One region of the Desulfosporosinus burensis genome, then DNA from elsewhere that is predicted to be linked to it. Evidence: riboswitches for the same ligand, from Rfam matches in the RefSeq annotation. Region 1 holds a riboswitch; the other holds the start of a gene.

What was found. Region 1 has a riboswitch for cobalamin ahead of cbiE (precorrin-6y C5,15-methyltransferase (decarboxylating) subunit CbiE). Riboswitches for the same ligand answer to the same signal wherever they lie in the genome.
Region 2: another riboswitch for cobalamin. It lies ahead of ACYQ3Q_RS23140 (X2-like carbohydrate binding domain-containing protein); the one in region 1 lies ahead of cbiE (precorrin-6y C5,15-methyltransferase (decarboxylating) subunit CbiE).

Annotation. Positions count from the first base shown of each region.
Region 1 covers NZ_BAAHYN010000008.1:212,754-220,412, forward strand. The annotation lists gene ACYQ3Q_RS15845 (Rpn family recombination-promoting nuclease/putative transposase) at 1-877, shown strand, start outside; gene ACYQ3Q_RS15850 (hypothetical protein) at 1,042-1,197, shown strand; gene ACYQ3Q_RS15855 (tautomerase family protein) at 1,212-1,352, shown strand; gene ACYQ3Q_RS15860 (4Fe-4S binding protein) at 1,561-2,277, opposite strand; gene ACYQ3Q_RS15865 (Crp/Fnr family transcriptional regulator) at 2,379-3,074, shown strand; cobalamin riboswitch at 3,262-3,445, shown strand; gene cbiE (precorrin-6y C5,15-methyltransferase (decarboxylating) subunit CbiE) at 3,648-4,877, shown strand; gene cobI (precorrin-2 C(20)-methyltransferase) at 4,874-5,611, shown strand; gene cobM (precorrin-4 C(11)-methyltransferase) at 5,592-6,380, shown strand; gene ACYQ3Q_RS15885 (cobalt-precorrin 5A hydrolase) at 6,377-7,510, shown strand; gene cobJ (precorrin-3B C(17)-methyltransferase) at 7,537-7,659, shown strand, end outside.
Region 2 covers NZ_BAAHYN010000015.1:83,748-91,406, forward strand. The annotation lists gene ACYQ3Q_RS23130 (energy-coupling factor transporter transmembrane component T) at 1-127, opposite strand, end outside; gene ACYQ3Q_RS23135 (DUF4430 domain-containing protein) at 144-887, opposite strand; gene ACYQ3Q_RS23140 (X2-like carbohydrate binding domain-containing protein) at 1,155-5,459, opposite strand; cobalamin riboswitch at 5,619-5,803, opposite strand; cobalamin riboswitch at 6,141-6,328, opposite strand; gene ACYQ3Q_RS23145 (lipid II flippase Amj family protein) at 6,482-7,273, shown strand; gene ACYQ3Q_RS23150 (precorrin-6A/cobalt-precorrin-6A reductase) at 7,313-7,659, opposite strand, start outside.

The sequences.
Region 1 (7,659 bases):
AAGGTTGCCGCAGGAAAGTCAAATCGAAGACATTGTGATCTTGAACCCTGAGTTCAATAAAGAATATAAAGAAGATAAGAAGTCCATCCTAGATGTTCGAGCTGTAACCACCGAAGGAATGCAGATCAACATAGAAATACAATTAAACGATCAATATAATATGAAGAAACGTTCCCTGTATTATTGGGCACAAATGTACACCAGACAGATGCGTGAAGGGATGGCTTATAAGGAACTGACTAAAGCTGTCACGATTAATATTCTGGATTTTAACTATTTAAATGAGACAAAGAATTACCATAACGTGTTCCATCTTTATGAAGATGAAGAAAAATTTCAACTAACGGATGCCTTAGAGATGCATTTTATGGAGTTGCCAAAATTGATCATGAAGTGGCGGCGCAAGGAAGTAAGCCCTTGGGAGAATGTTTTAGTACGATGGTTACTGCTTCTGGAAGGTTCAGAAAATCAGGAAATATTAAAAACACTGGAGGAGATTGCAATGCAAGATCCCGTTTTACATCAAGCGATAGCGGCATGGGAGAAATCAAGTGATGATCCTAATGTGAGAGAAGAGTACTATTCGAGACGCAAGGCAGTATTAGATGAAAAGGCGGCAGTAAGGGAAGCGGAACTTAGATTGAAGGAGGGGATTGAGAGGGGATTAGCAGAGGGTAAAGCAAAGGGATTAGCAGAGGGATTAGCAGAAGGCAAAGCAGAAGGTAAAGTAATAGGTAAAGCAATAGGTAAAGCAGAGGGTAAAGCAGAGGGTAAAGCAGAAGTTGCTAAGAACCTGATAGACCTTGGAATCGAGATCTCAAAAATCGCAAAAGCAACAGGTTTATCTGAAGAAGATATTAGATTATTGAAGAATTAGGGTAAAACAAAGAGGGGACAGGTGTATTGTTCAATTATGAAACAATACACCTGTCCCCCCGTTTTTCTAATGTCTATCAAACACATTATGAATTATCCAATTGCAGTATTGGGTGCCCTCCCTAACATTCATAATAGTTAACTGCATAAGTCTGGCTGATAGGAATGCCCTGCGAGAAAGTTGTTCAGCAGCTTGGTGGCTATGGCGAATTTGTTACCGACCCTGAGGAAGTAGGGAACGCAATAGATCGGGCCTTAGCTTCTGGTAAGCCCGCCTGTGTAAATGTTGTTACTGATCCGGAAATCGGTCCTCCAAGATAAATGAGTGTAATGCTATGCCCGTAATTATGATAGAGGCTGGTAAAATGTCCATAGAACAAAAAGCAAAGCTAGTCAAGGAGCTGACTTCAAAAGCAAGCGAAATACTCAACATACCTGTGGATGCGTTTGTTACAATTAATAAAAAAATGACATAGATAATATCGGCAGTGGCACTCAGCTTTTATCAGATAAATTTGGCACAAAAAAACAGATGTATAGATTTCGAAGAGATTAATACATCTGTTGTTCATTCAAATGGGGATATTATAAACAAGCGTAAAACAAGAAAACAAGGGGACAGGTGCATTGTTTCGCGAAACAACGCACCTGTCCCTCTGTTTCCCTCAGTTATCATTACTCTGATCAATCCTCGATAATTCTTCCGTCAGTTCCTATTGTGACGACATTCCAGGGTATCATTTTTCCGCTGCTTGACAAGGCTTTCTTTACAGCTTGAACTAAACCGCCACAGCAGGGTACTTCCATTCTTAAGACGGACACGCTTTTAATTTCATGCTGTTTTAGGATCGCCGTCAGTTTCTCTGAATAATCGGTATCATCTAGTTTAGGACAGGCAATCAAGGTGATCTTATTGCGCATAAATTTTTCGTGAATATTTGGGTAGGCGAAGGCAGTGCAGTCAGCGGCAATCAGCAAATGCGCGTTATTAAGATAAGGTGCAGTTACTGGTACTAATTTTAACTGGCAGGGCCACTGACCAAGCCGGGAGTGTGCGTTTTCTGAGGAATGAACAGGTATGTCTTCAAGTTGTCTTTTGGCCAGCACTTTTGCTTGGGTACCGGGGCAACCACAGGGAAGGGAGGCTACAGGCTGTGGCTTGTTTTTCTCCATATGCTTTTTGACAGCTGCTTCGTCATAGACGACAGTTTCTCTCTCTTCAAGGACGATAGCTCCGGTCGGGCACTCAGGTAGACAGTCTCCAAGACCGTCACAATAGCTTTCAGAAACAAGACGGGCTTTACCGTCAATCAGCTTTAAGGCACCTTCATGACAAGCAGTGACACAAAGGCCGCAGCCGTTACACTTTTCTTCATCTATTTTTATAATATTTCTTAACATTGTCATAACCCCTTTCAAATGATTGTTTTTACAGGTTCATTATATTACAATGAAAGAATTAAGTCGGTATCTGAGGATACAAAAATGAGTAGGGGTGTGTGATGTTTGAAAAATATTTGGATAAAGTTTCACAAGTAAGCCTTTTTCAAGGAATTGAAAGAGATGCCATATTAGCTATGTTGAATTGTTTGAAGCCTAAAGTTTGCTGCTATAAAAGAAGTGATTATATTGTGACGGGCGGAGATCCCTATGAAAGCGTTGGAATAGTTCTCAAGGGTACAGCGACGGTCAGTAAAGAAAATGCCGCAGGAAACAGGATTGTTATGACACTTTTAAAGCAAGGGGATATTTTTGGTGAGTTAGTCGCCTTTTCCAGCCAAATGATCTGGCCAGCAACTGTTCAGGCCCATGAAGCTTGTGAGGTTCTTTTCCTGCCGAGAGGAAAAATTGTTGGCGAGTGTGACAAGATGTGTTCATGGCACAGAATTCTGATCCAGAACTTTTTAAGGATAATTTCCGAAAGAGCCATGATGTTGAACAAGAAGGTTGAATATCTGACGATCAAAAGTATGCGCGGGAAAATCTGCACATATTTATTGGAGCAATATAAAAAGACAGGCGACAAAAACATAATTCTGCCCTTAAATCGAAATGAACTCTCGGATTTCCTGAATGTGTCTCGTCCATCCATGTCCAGAGAAATGTGTAAAATGAGGGATGAGGGAGTTATTGATTTTTACTTGACTGAATTCAAAATTTTAGATTTAGAAGCCTTAAAGTATATGAGTGATTTATAGTGGTGTACTAGGCCTATCATATGAATCAAACGGGCAAATTAGCTGTGTCGCTTATTTGTTCAATGATAGGAAAAAGAATACTTGGTTGATATAACTCTTTTTTTTAGGAAGGTATTTTGAAAAAGAGGAATTTAGTATATACTTATAGAATATCCCATTATCAGTCGAATTGGACTATTCATAAATTTAATAGCGTTATGCTTAAGGTTCCTTTGTAATAAAGGATCTAAAAGGGGAAGTCGGTGAAAATCCGACGCGGTCCCGCCACTGTAAACAAGGAGTTCTCTTCGGAAATCCTACGCTCAAATGCTAGGACAGAGATGAGAATGATGATTTGAAGCCAGGAAACCTGCCTTAAGTAGCATCACAAACCTACGAGCGATAGGAGATGTGTGTGTTTATTTAGGGTAAACCATACGAGCCGCTCAGGCTCGCTTTTTATTATACTATCAGAAAGTATAAACTTGCGTTATATACTTTCTAAGCATAAGTGCAACTAAGGCGGCCGCCTGCGCTGAAGCTTAGCGCCAGCCAAGTTTTCTATACCTATTAAACAAGGGAAGAAGGTTTTTCATGTTACAAGTAATCGGTATCGGCCCTGGAAGGCCGGAATGGTTGCCCCCTGCAATTACTGAACTTGTAAAGAACTGCGAAATTCTAATCGGAGGGACTAGGGCTCTAAAACTCTTTCCTGATTTCACAGGACGCCAGTACTCCCTATCCGGTGACCTAGCTAGCAGTATAGAAGTGATCAGAAGCGCACTTCTAGAAGAGAACGTTGTCGGGGTTCTCGTCTCAGGCGACCCTGGGTTTTTCAGTTTTTTACCTAGACTTAAGAAGGAATTTCCGGAGGAAATAATCGACGTCTATCCGGGGATCAGTTCTCTTCAATTCGCTTTTGCAAGAGCCGGGCTTCCTTGGCAAGAGGCCATCTTTGCAAGTGTTCATGGTCGAGAATTGTCTGTACTTCCTCAGGTAATTACTCGTCCCACAGCGGTTCTAACTGGTGGAGAAAATACGCCTCAGAAAATCGCGCAACTCTATTTGGAGCGTGGCAATAACCCTCTTATTTCAGTCGGTAATGCCCTTGCTTATCCAGAGGAATTTTGGTCAACAATGGACGCAGAGCATTTGGCTCAGGAGAAAATCTTGTTAAAGAATGCAATTGTTATCCTCTATCCAAATACTATTCAAAAAGCCCAGCACTCCCCTAAACAGGGGGTAGGTTGCAGGCTTGGAATTCCAGACGAAGAGTTTCTACGCGGAAAGGTTCCCATGACCAAGGCGGAAATTCGGGTTCAAGTACTCGCCAAAGCCCAAATTTCGAAATATGATCAGGTCGTGGATATTGGAGCGGGTACGGGGAGTATTAGTATCGAAGCAGCCGGTCTCGCTTCTGAGGGTGTAGTATATGCAATTGAGCATAATTCAGAGGCTCAAGCACTTATTCTTGCCAATCAGCTCAAGTTTGGGGTTTCAAATCTTCGTCTGATTTCCGGAGCTGCGCCAGATGTTTTCGGGGAACTTCCCCCAGTCGATGTCTGTATTATTGGTGGCAGTAATGGACGTTTATCAGAAATCTTAAGTACGGTGCCCCTTGTTGAAGGGGGAAGAATCGTGATCACAGCAGTGACCATCGAAACAGTGGCTCAAGGATTGAAACTGCTTACAGACTTTAACTATCAGGATATCGATACGGTCTCTATTCAAGCAGTCCGTTGGAAAGCAGTACAAACTCTGCATATGGCCCAAGCTTTGAATCCAATCTTTATAATTTCAGCACGAAGAGGGGAAGCATCATGAATACAACATGGGGAAAATTCTATGGAGTCGGGGTCGGTCCCGGTGATCCTCGTCTCTTGACTTTACAAGCCGTCGATGTCCTACAATCAGTGGATTTGGTAGCTATCCCCAAATCCAAGCTCGATCGAGAAAGTGTGGCCTGGGATATTGCCAAAATTCATTGTCCAGCTAATGTCCGACTTGTCGAACTCGAAATGCCCATGACTTCGGATCAGCAGGTTTTAACAAAGGCTTGGCAAGATGGAGCACAAACCCTTCTAGTTGAACTGAAACAGGGTAAATCGGTTGCCTTTATCACTCTGGGTGATCCTTCCCTTTATAGTACTTACAGCTACCTACTTAACATCCTTCAGGAGGAATTACCACAGGAATGTGTTATCACAGTGCCAGGCATTACAGCTATGTCCGCGGCGGCAGCCAAGATTAACTTGCCTCTTGCAACTGGGGATGAGCCTCTTCTAATCTTGCCAAGTACCGAAGATGTTGGAGAATTTCTCAATTTCCCCAATTTAGTTTTAATGAAAGTCTCCCGCAGGCTTCCTGAGATTTTAACGCTTCTGGAAGAGCGCGAGAGAAAAGCGGTCTTGTTAACTCGCCTCGGACAATCTGGAGAGAAAATCCGCTGGGAACCTAAACCAGAGGATTTCACAGTCGACAAAATCGATTATCTCAGTTTGTTACTCGTGAAAAAAGATTTGTTGGGGAGGGAAAACAGTGAGCCAGAAAATAACTAAGGGTGAAGTAATCTTCGTCGGTGCTGGTCCAGGGGATCCTGAACTGATCACGATCAAAGGTTCTCGCGCGCTGGAAAGAGCGGATCGCGTGATTTATGCTGGGTCTTTAGTTAACCCGGAATTACTTGGCATTTGTCGTCCTGGTACCCCGTTTCATGATAGCGCCCATCTCACACTGGAAGAAGTGGTCGCTCTTATGTTCGAGGGAGCCCAAAGCGGAGAAACCATCGTCCGACTCCATACGGGAGATCCCAGTATGTATGGAGCCATAAAGGAACAATTTGAACATTTAGATAAACAAGAAATACCTTATTCTGTTATTCCAGGGGTCAGTTCGGTGTTTGCAGCTGCCGCAGCGGTTAAACGCGAATTTACACTGCCGGAAATTAGCCAGACCTTGATACTCACCCGCTTAGCTGGACGCACTCCCGTTCCAGAACGTGAAGCACTTGCCAAATTAGCGCAACATCAAGCTAGTATGGCGATTTTCCTAAGTGTTCAGGATATGGGATCCGTCGTCCAAGCCTTATTGGATGGTGGTTATCCGGCCTCCACACCCATTGCTGTGGTCGCAAAAGCAAGTTGGCCGGATGAAGAGGTTCTGCTGGGAACCTTAGAAACCATCGTGGAAAAAGTTAAAAATGCAGGAATTCGTAAACAGGCTCAAATCCTTGTCGGAGACTTCTTAGATCCAGCCAAGGGGTACGCCCGTTCCAAACTTTATGACCCGACCTTTACGCATGAATATAGGCAAGGGACAGAAAAGTGAACATAAACATAGGCGAAGGCGAAGACGTAGACGCAAAAACGAAAGTTGCGCTTGTGTCCTTAACCGACCGAGGCTTGGACACGATCCAACGTATTGGAGAGGGTCTTCCGAATACCGTTATTCAAAAAGTCTATATTCATGAGAAAGTGCTCGGTCAAACTAAGAATCAGGGTGAAGCACAAAAACAGACTGAGCTGCAACTGCAGATCTTTACTCGTTTGAGCGATATCGTACCGAGTCTGTGGCAAAAGTATTCGGTGTTGATCTTTGTCATGGCTACAGGAATTGTTGTACGTCAAATTGCCTCTTTATTAGAAGGAAAAGATCGAGATCCTGCTGTGCTTGTCTTAGACGAAGCAGGGAAATTCGTGATTCCTCTGCTTTCTGGTCATTTAGGTGGCGCAAACGCTTGGGCCCATCAGATCTCTGAACAGCTTGGTGCTTTGCCCGTTATTACGACAGCCACGGATGTAAGGGGAATGGTGGCGCCTGACGAATACGCCCGCAGGTATGGCTGGAAAGTAGAACCTGTCGATCATTTGCCAGCGGTCAATCGCTTGCTCTTAGAGCAAAATCGTCTCAATGTCTGGACAAGTTATCCTTTTAAACCTGAGCATCATACTTGGGTAAGTGATCCAAATTATCGTTTCTTGTCCGAAAACGAAAAAGATCAAGCAAATGTTATTATCGATGCTTTTCCAAACTCAAGCCTTAAGGCGGATTGCCTGTATTTAGTCCCACCGATCTTAAGTGTTGGGGTAGGGTGTCGTCGCGCGGTTTCTAGCGAAGTCATTTTAGAGAGAATCAGGACGGCAGTAGAACAGCTCGGAGCCTCCCTTAAAGCTATTAAAGGAATTTATAGCGTTGACCTGAAATCTGACGAAGTGGGTCTGATTGAAGCGGCTAAATACCTAAGAGTTCCGTTTCAAACCTACCGAACGGATGAACTACAAGTGGTTAATCTTCAAGAACAGTTAAGTCGATCAAACTTTGTAAGTGAAAAGATAGGAGTGGACGGTGTATGCGAAGCAGCGAGTTTACTGGGAGCCAAAAGGGGACGGCTAGTTCTGCCGAAGACCAAGGGGCAGGGGGTCACAGTGGCGATCAGCATAGAAAACTTTTTGTCGTAGGCCTCGGGCCGGGGGACCAAGACCATATGACAACACGGGTTCAGTCGGTATTAAATGAGGTTGAATTTATCGTGGGCTATAAAACCTATATCGACCTTATTCGGCCGTTTATAACCCATCAACAAGTTGTTGCAACTGGGATGCGTCAA
Region 2 (7,659 bases), on a different contig from region 1:
AAATAAGGGCTGAAATGAAGGTTACCCCCAAAAAAACCGGGTGCATAAAAAGCATCGTAAATGCTACCATTACTGCAAAAAATACAAAGCTTACTGCTGGATGAAACGCTGAGAATGCTCTGTTCAATGTTTCACTCTCCCGATCACTTCTGTCCTAAATCTTTGCCCATATTACAGGTATAATTCCATTCAATGGTGTCCCCATTTTTAAGCTTAGTTTGGTTACACCCATAGTTCGCATATAATTTGTTGACACAATACATCCATCCGCTTAAAGGTCCGCCGTCAAGCTCATAAAGATTATTAATCCCTTTAATATAAGCTGTTCCATTGGAACCTTCATACTGCATCTGAATATTATTTTCGCGAACAACAATCTTCAATACATCAAACACAGTTTCTCCCTCTTTAAGCTCTACTTTTGTGGGAGGCAAAATAACTCCATTAGCAGGAACGACATCTTTAAAGTTTTCCTGCTTGTCGAGACCTTTAGCAGCTGCAGTAGAACAGTTGATGACAATAGTTACTGCTGGCTTGTCTGTATTTTCAGGTTGTATTGGAATCGGCACTTGAATGGTCGGCGTTTGCGCAGAAGGATTAGCTTTAATAGTCGTCGTGGGTTCCACAGTGGTTTTGGGGGTATTTTCTTGAGTTTGGGCGCTATCTATTGTTTTAGGCAGCTCTGCTTTAATGGGTTGTTCAACTTGGGATTTACTGCTACCTGATGAATCATTTTTGTTTTCTGACCCAAGAGAAGTATTGCTTGATACCTTATTCACGCTGTCCTTAGGCAACCCTGATGCAGCTTGCTTATCTACGCCACACCCCGTTAAAAGAAGAGCCACTACTAACAGAAACATGGCAAGAAACGATGCTAGCTTTTTCAAATTATAATCCTTCCCTCACACATCTTCTTATATATGAGGGTCCATATGGATCATGATCATAGCTTATCTAATCGTTAACGGACCCTCATATATTACGCACTCTATTACTCCTGTCCTAAATCGTTACCCCTACCACAGCAGGTTTAGCTTCCAGCAAATGATATAACATTCAGAGTCACTGATGCATTCTTCTAAGCTCCTAGCGTTCAAATGAGCATGATTCTATTCTCCGGTATTATCAAAAGAAGCCGAAACCGCCAGAGTTTTCTAGGGACGAAAATCATATAAGGACGTCTTTCCATCCTTTAATCTAACATAAGAGGCTAAGGCCAGCAGGGCTTGCTCGGAAGCAGTGTTATCCGAATTCCCCGTTAATAGATGTTTAAAACCACCGTCCGCGGATCTAAATTGAAGCAAGGCACTCAATAGTGTGTTTCTATTTTTAATGAACATTGAGTTGGTATCCATATTGATCCCTAGCGACGACAAAGCAATCATTGTTTGACTAACGCTTTCACTACTGGCGGTGCCCCCAGATTTAAATCCTCCCTCCGAATCCTGCAGTGCGCTTAAACAAGCTAACGCCTTATTCACCACAGCCTGCACTTCCGGATGGCTGTCTGAATAGTAAGGGGCTAAAGCCTGAAGAGCCATCGCCGTAATATCCGGATCACTATCACCCGTTCCGTCCAGAGAAAATCCTCCATCAGGCAATTGCTTGTTCAGAATGATTTTTAATAATTTTTCTGGCGTCCATTGAGCAGTCGAAGGTAAATTATAAGCACCGCTGTTCAGAGCAAGCAGGGCAAAAATCGGCCCATTGATACCCTGAGCTTCAATATCAGGATAATTGGCGATCTCAGCAATCAAGTCCTTGCCACCGAAATTGCGGGGATCTCCTTTGGCTGCTTCTACTGCCAGGCATATTCTGGCCAGGTTGGTCACTTTCCGTTTGACGGAGTTCCAATCTTGGCCAATGTACTTCTCGTTTTCCGCCAGATAAGAGGACAAGCCGTCGTAGAGGTCCAGCCGACCCAGTCCGACAGTGGGCCAATTATAGACCGTGGGATCAATAATTTCACCTGAAACAGCTTGTGTAAAGGCCGCTTGGATATAAGCCTTTTCCCAGACTGCCAAACCACTGATAGTTTCATTCACCTGCTGGCGGGTTGTAGCTCCTTCCTGAGGCTGAACTAAATTAGGAACTAGCGTACGCAATTTGTTTTCTTGATCTGCGCTGATAATCCCTGTTCCTCCCACAATGATCAGATCGGAGGTTGTTCCTTTGTGGGCGGTTAGGAAACTTGAAGCGGCTTCTGGTATGGTATTATCAACCATAATAACCGGTGAGAAAGAATGCGCAGCCAAATTCCCCGCGGTTAAGGCATCGGCAAAATTTAGACCTGTCACTACATAAACCCGGTCCGTATTAAGACTTAACCCCTGGGCTATGGCCGTTGCAGTCGCATAACGATCACTTCCAGCGTAGCGTACCACTCCCGGTAAACGCTGAGTGATAGTTTCCGGGATGACGTAACTTCCTCCCACCACAATGGTGGAACTAACTTTTTGCGCAGTCAGTGCTTGAACTGTGGGATCTGGGAGAACCGTTCGTTCCGTGAAGAGAATCGGGATTCCCTTGTTGGCAGCATAACTGGATACAGCGAGAGCATCCGCATAACTATTTTCACCACCATTAGCAATGATGGCCTTCCCTGTTGTACCCAAGGCAGTGGCAAGCAGAGCTGCCGTGCTATAACGGTCCAGCCCACCGTAGCGCAACACATTGTCCGCTCCGTAGACTTTTTCCATTTCAGCTTGGATAGCCTGGGAAATGACAGTTGTCCCTCCGATTAAGGTAATTTTTTTCGGTGCCATTTTTTGTATTTCTTCCAGTGTTGACGGAGTAAGAGTGTCTGCCTCCGTTAACAGGATGGGAGCATTAAGCTTAAAAGCTAAGGGAACGGCAGCCAGGGCATCGGAAAACGCATAGGCATTAACCAAAACCACATTGTCTGCTCCAGCTTTCCAGCCCTGTGTCGCTACCACATTGGCTGTTTGGAAGCGGTCGAGGCCGGCTAGGCGCTGAGGTACGCTCGAAACATCTGCCATGACAGCATACGTGGAAAAGTGATAAGTAGGCACGGATAGGGTCTTGGTGATCGGGTCAAAAACGCCGCCCAATTTAACCCAATCGTTTTTGGCCGTATTCCACCAATAGATGGCCAGTTGTTGGGTAGTGACCCCGGTGGGAAGATCTCCTGCAGCGATCGGGAAACTAATTTCAACGGGCGCATTAAACTGAACAGGCTCTTCCTGGACCGCACCTTTGGAACTTTCAAGGCCAAACTGACGCTGGTATTTAAGAGGATTGAGTACTGTGGCACCTGTGTCGGCCTTAGGTGGAGTCGTCACCTTACCTATCTCGACGGTAAATTTAACCGGAGTGCTCTGATTATTTAACGCTCCTGGCGGCACAGTCAGCTGAATTCCGTCTGTTGCCTTCAGAACCACCTGCTCGGTAGCTGTCGGACTTACAGTGGGAGTGTTGTCTGGGAGTCTAGCCCCGGCCTGTTGCTGGGCCGTGACATTAGTTAAGACTGCCAATGCGTCCTGATTAGTTTGGCCGTTTGATCCAGTTGAGCCAACCGGATTAGTGACCGCTGGTTGTGATGGAATTGGGCTAACGCTGGTAGCCGTTCCTGCACCGCTGTTATCCGTAGCACCTATGTCTTTGCCCATATTGGTTGTATACCGCCAAACCACTACGTCACCGTTTGTTAAAGTAATTGCCGCTGCACTTACACTCGGATAAGCACCATTTACTGAATACATCCAACCGCTGGAAGGACCATCAGTACCTGCGTTAATCCCATTAATCCCGCTGACATAAGCACCTGACCCAGTAACAGCCGCCTGGCCGAGCTTCCTTATCAGAACGGAATAAGCCGTATCACCATTTTCCAATGGCACTGTTGTCGACGAGAGAATACTTTGTCCGTTCTTTCCGGCAACGGTCAAAGTAATACTACTTTGGACAGTCGGCTGCGAAGAAGTTCCGCTGCCTGACTGCGTAGAATCGGAAACCGTGATCTGTAAAGTCTGAGGATTACCAACACTGAAGAGAAAATTCAGAGTGGTTGTTCCTGTTGCCTGTTGGGCTAAGTAGCCTTTAGCAATGGTTACAGTACTACTGTCGGTCGCTACCGTATAATCGCTCCCTGCCGTCAGCGCAGTCCCACCATTGGTTATACTGGTTAAAGTATGTCCGTTAAGCGTCATTGTTATTGGCACATCGACTTGCTTAGCAGTATTTTTGTCAAAAACAGCCGTCACAGGCGTTATGGTACTGTTATTGTTTCCCTGGGGACTGCTTTCTTGCAGCCTCTGCCAGACTGATTTTTGGGCAAATAGATCCCCCAATGCAATCAGGGACTGATAAGTTGCCATAGCATCGGTTTTTCCTGGATTATAAGGAGAGTAAAACGACCCGTCGCCTAACTGAAAACTGAGCAGGTCATCCAGCATGGTTTTCCCGTTCTTTTTCCAGCCATCCGATAAAGGATCTTCACCGACAGCCACCAACCCTGAAATTACCGTAGCTACACTGTTGGGATTATCTGTTCCCCAGGAAGCAAATCCACCTGTATCCTGCTGTATACTCTTCAAATAAGCTTTGGCGTTATTGATTGCAGTTTGAACACCAGCTACCGTTTGATGGTTAGCCAGAGCCAGCAAGGCCATCCCTGTTTGATCAGGATCACTAGTGTTGTAGTCTGTTGAGTAAAAAAAAGCTCCGTCCGAATTTTGATATGTCAATAAATTTGATACCGCTTTGTCTTGATCATACTGTGTTTTCGCAGCATCCAGAGCAACCATAGCCCAGATTTGGTCGCTTGAAGTTAGACCGAAGGAACCTGGGAATGCACCTGTGCTGCTGTTCTGTGTCGCCTTCAGTTTTGACAAGAGGTTACCGTTTAGAGTATTGCTCGGATCCTCTCCCTTGGCCAGTGTTCCCAGAATATTTCCGGCAAGACTAGTTTCTTTGCTGCTGTCCCAAATAGTTCCTATACTTTCCTCGGCACCCCAGAGTCCTACCGTATCCCACCAGGAAGTGGCTTTACTTGAATTGCTTTGATAATAGGTAAGTATTTTTGTTAAACTGGTTGAATAAGCCGGTGTAGAGTCAGAAACAGTTATCTGCAAAGCCTGAGGATTGCCGGCACTGAAGATAAAATTCAGTGTTGTTGTTCCTATCGCCTGTTGGGCCAAGTATCCTTTACCAATGGTAATACTGCTGCCGGTCGTTACTGTATAGTCGTTCCCTACCGTCAGCGGAGTTCCACCATTGGTTATACTGTTTAAATTATTTCCGTTAAGAGTCGTCGTTATTTGCACATCGGTTTGATGAGCAGAATTCTTGTCAAAAACAGCTGTCACAGGCGTTATAGTGCTGTTCTGATCTAATGCCGCATAAGCCGGTTTAGCCAAAGGAATTTGCATAACCAACATGGAAAGCATCATTACAACTATCAACAGCCATGAATATAATTTTCGAAAATCTCTTTTCATCTCTATTTATCCCCCTCTACATGCCTATAGCTAAAATATCTCCTCGTTGCTTTAGAAATTAAGAAGCCTCTCAACCGATCGGTCAAGAGGCTAAAAATACTGATAATCATCTATTGATGCCAGCATTTTTAACACCTCCCCCTATCGCTCGTAGAGTAGTTGGTGTCTAAAATACAGGCAGGTCTTCTGACTCTGGATCATCAATGTTTCGCGCCTTCCCAGACTATGCCAGTGGCCTTCACGAAACATTTCCCCATCACAGCGGCGGGATCGTGCAGGAATTGCACCTGCTTCCTTTTTATCCGAAGCACTCATGCTCCGATACCTGAATTTTTCATAAATTAATTTACTTAATCTCCTATGAGCTAGTCCATTGGTTTTCCGTCGGGATAATTCTTCGAGTTCGTCTTCAATATCTATAAACTTCACAAGCCACTGAATCCTCTTCTCTTTTTCCAAATTATACTTCCCCAAGATTTCTCCTCGCGCATCAAGCAACGCTTGCCTGTGCTCTTCCATCTCCTGATTCTTCTCTCGATATCTCACCAGTCAGGCCTCCTTCAAGGAAACAAAAAAAGCCTCTACAGAATACCTGTAAAGGGATATAGTGACTCCGCTAGCCGGATAATATACGCTGACTTCCCGACATAAACGACACCTCCCCTATCTTCCGTAGGTTCCTGTGTTGATCCGCAATGAGCAGGTTTCCTGGCTTTAGTTCATCATTACCCCACGTCTTCCCAGATAAAATCCAGTGACACTTTGTGAGGCAACTCCCTATTACAGTGGCGAGACCGCGTCAGATTTTAACTGACTTCCCTTTTAAATTCTTTTCCTTAGAAAAAATCACTCATTACCTAATATTTAATTGTCCTCATTATAACCTTAATTCTAAATTCTTGTAAACCCTGTCAGTACATAAATTTACAATTATTAGCACTGATTGTCAAACTAACTGATGTATTCACTGGGTATTTCTATCCCCTATCTGACATAGTCATATCAAGGATGGGGGTGGGTTGGTGCAGTTCAATATTTACCAATTATTTGTTTCAACATTTATAATTCATATAATCGATACGTTTGCCTACTCTGTGCGGCTTAATTCTGTTAAAAGTCGGCAATTCGCCTTATCAAATACCCTCTTTAACTTATTCTATCTAATCTCTCTTACAGCACATACATTGCAAGCTCCTTTGTTTGGAGGTTTGATGGATAGTTCCATTAATCAAACTATCGACCCTCTTCCTGCCATACGCAAGATCATTTGGGTAGCGACGGTAGGAACTTTTTTTGGCATAGTATTAACTCCCACTTTTTTAAATTTTTTTTCCGGAGCTGTAAAAAATCTTGAACGGTCTGGGTCTGTACCATTTGTTGTAATGGACGCTTTGAAATTTCGCAGTATCCGTAGATTTATTGAGAATGTTACTTTACCTTCAAAAAAGATGGTAAATAATCTGCCGTTTAAGAGAATACCTATTCAATTAATAGCTCTCAATTCTCTTGTCACCGGAATCTACACCATAGGGGTGATGTCAGCTTATTATGCTGCTTTACTTGTTGATGCTCAGCATCGCTTAGCGGCTTCAGCTTCGGCAGGAGTAATTAACAGTGCAGCAAATATTATATTTATGCTCTTTGTTGACCCTAAATCTTCTATCATTACTGATCAGGCTTTAAAGGGGAATCGTCCCTATGAAGATGTCAAAGCGCTTGTCGTTATGTTGATGAGCGCCAAGCTAATAGGAACCCTAATGGGACAATTGTTCCTTATCCCAGTGGCCCATGTCATTGCAAATATTTATAAGTGATAGTGTGCGACTGAAAGCCTTGATACAGACGGATTAATGTCATCTACATTTTGTACTATTCGTATCCACCCAATCCAGTAATTCCTGGACATTATTTACAATTAAACCATTATTCGTCTTGGTTCTTTTCACGAGGACTGTCTCTATCCCCAATTCTAAGGCTGCTGAGATCTTCGTATCTGTCCCACCGGCAGACCCACTATCTCTGGTTAATAAAATATCTGCTCCATAGAATTTAAATAGCGCCTTGTTGATCTCTTTAGAAAATTGCCCTTGCATAGCTACGATATCCCTAGGCGAAATGCCCATCATTTGGCATTTTTGGACTAAGCGCCCTTCTGGAAGTACCCTAACAACTAAACGAGCAGAGCGAGCAAAGGTGCTTT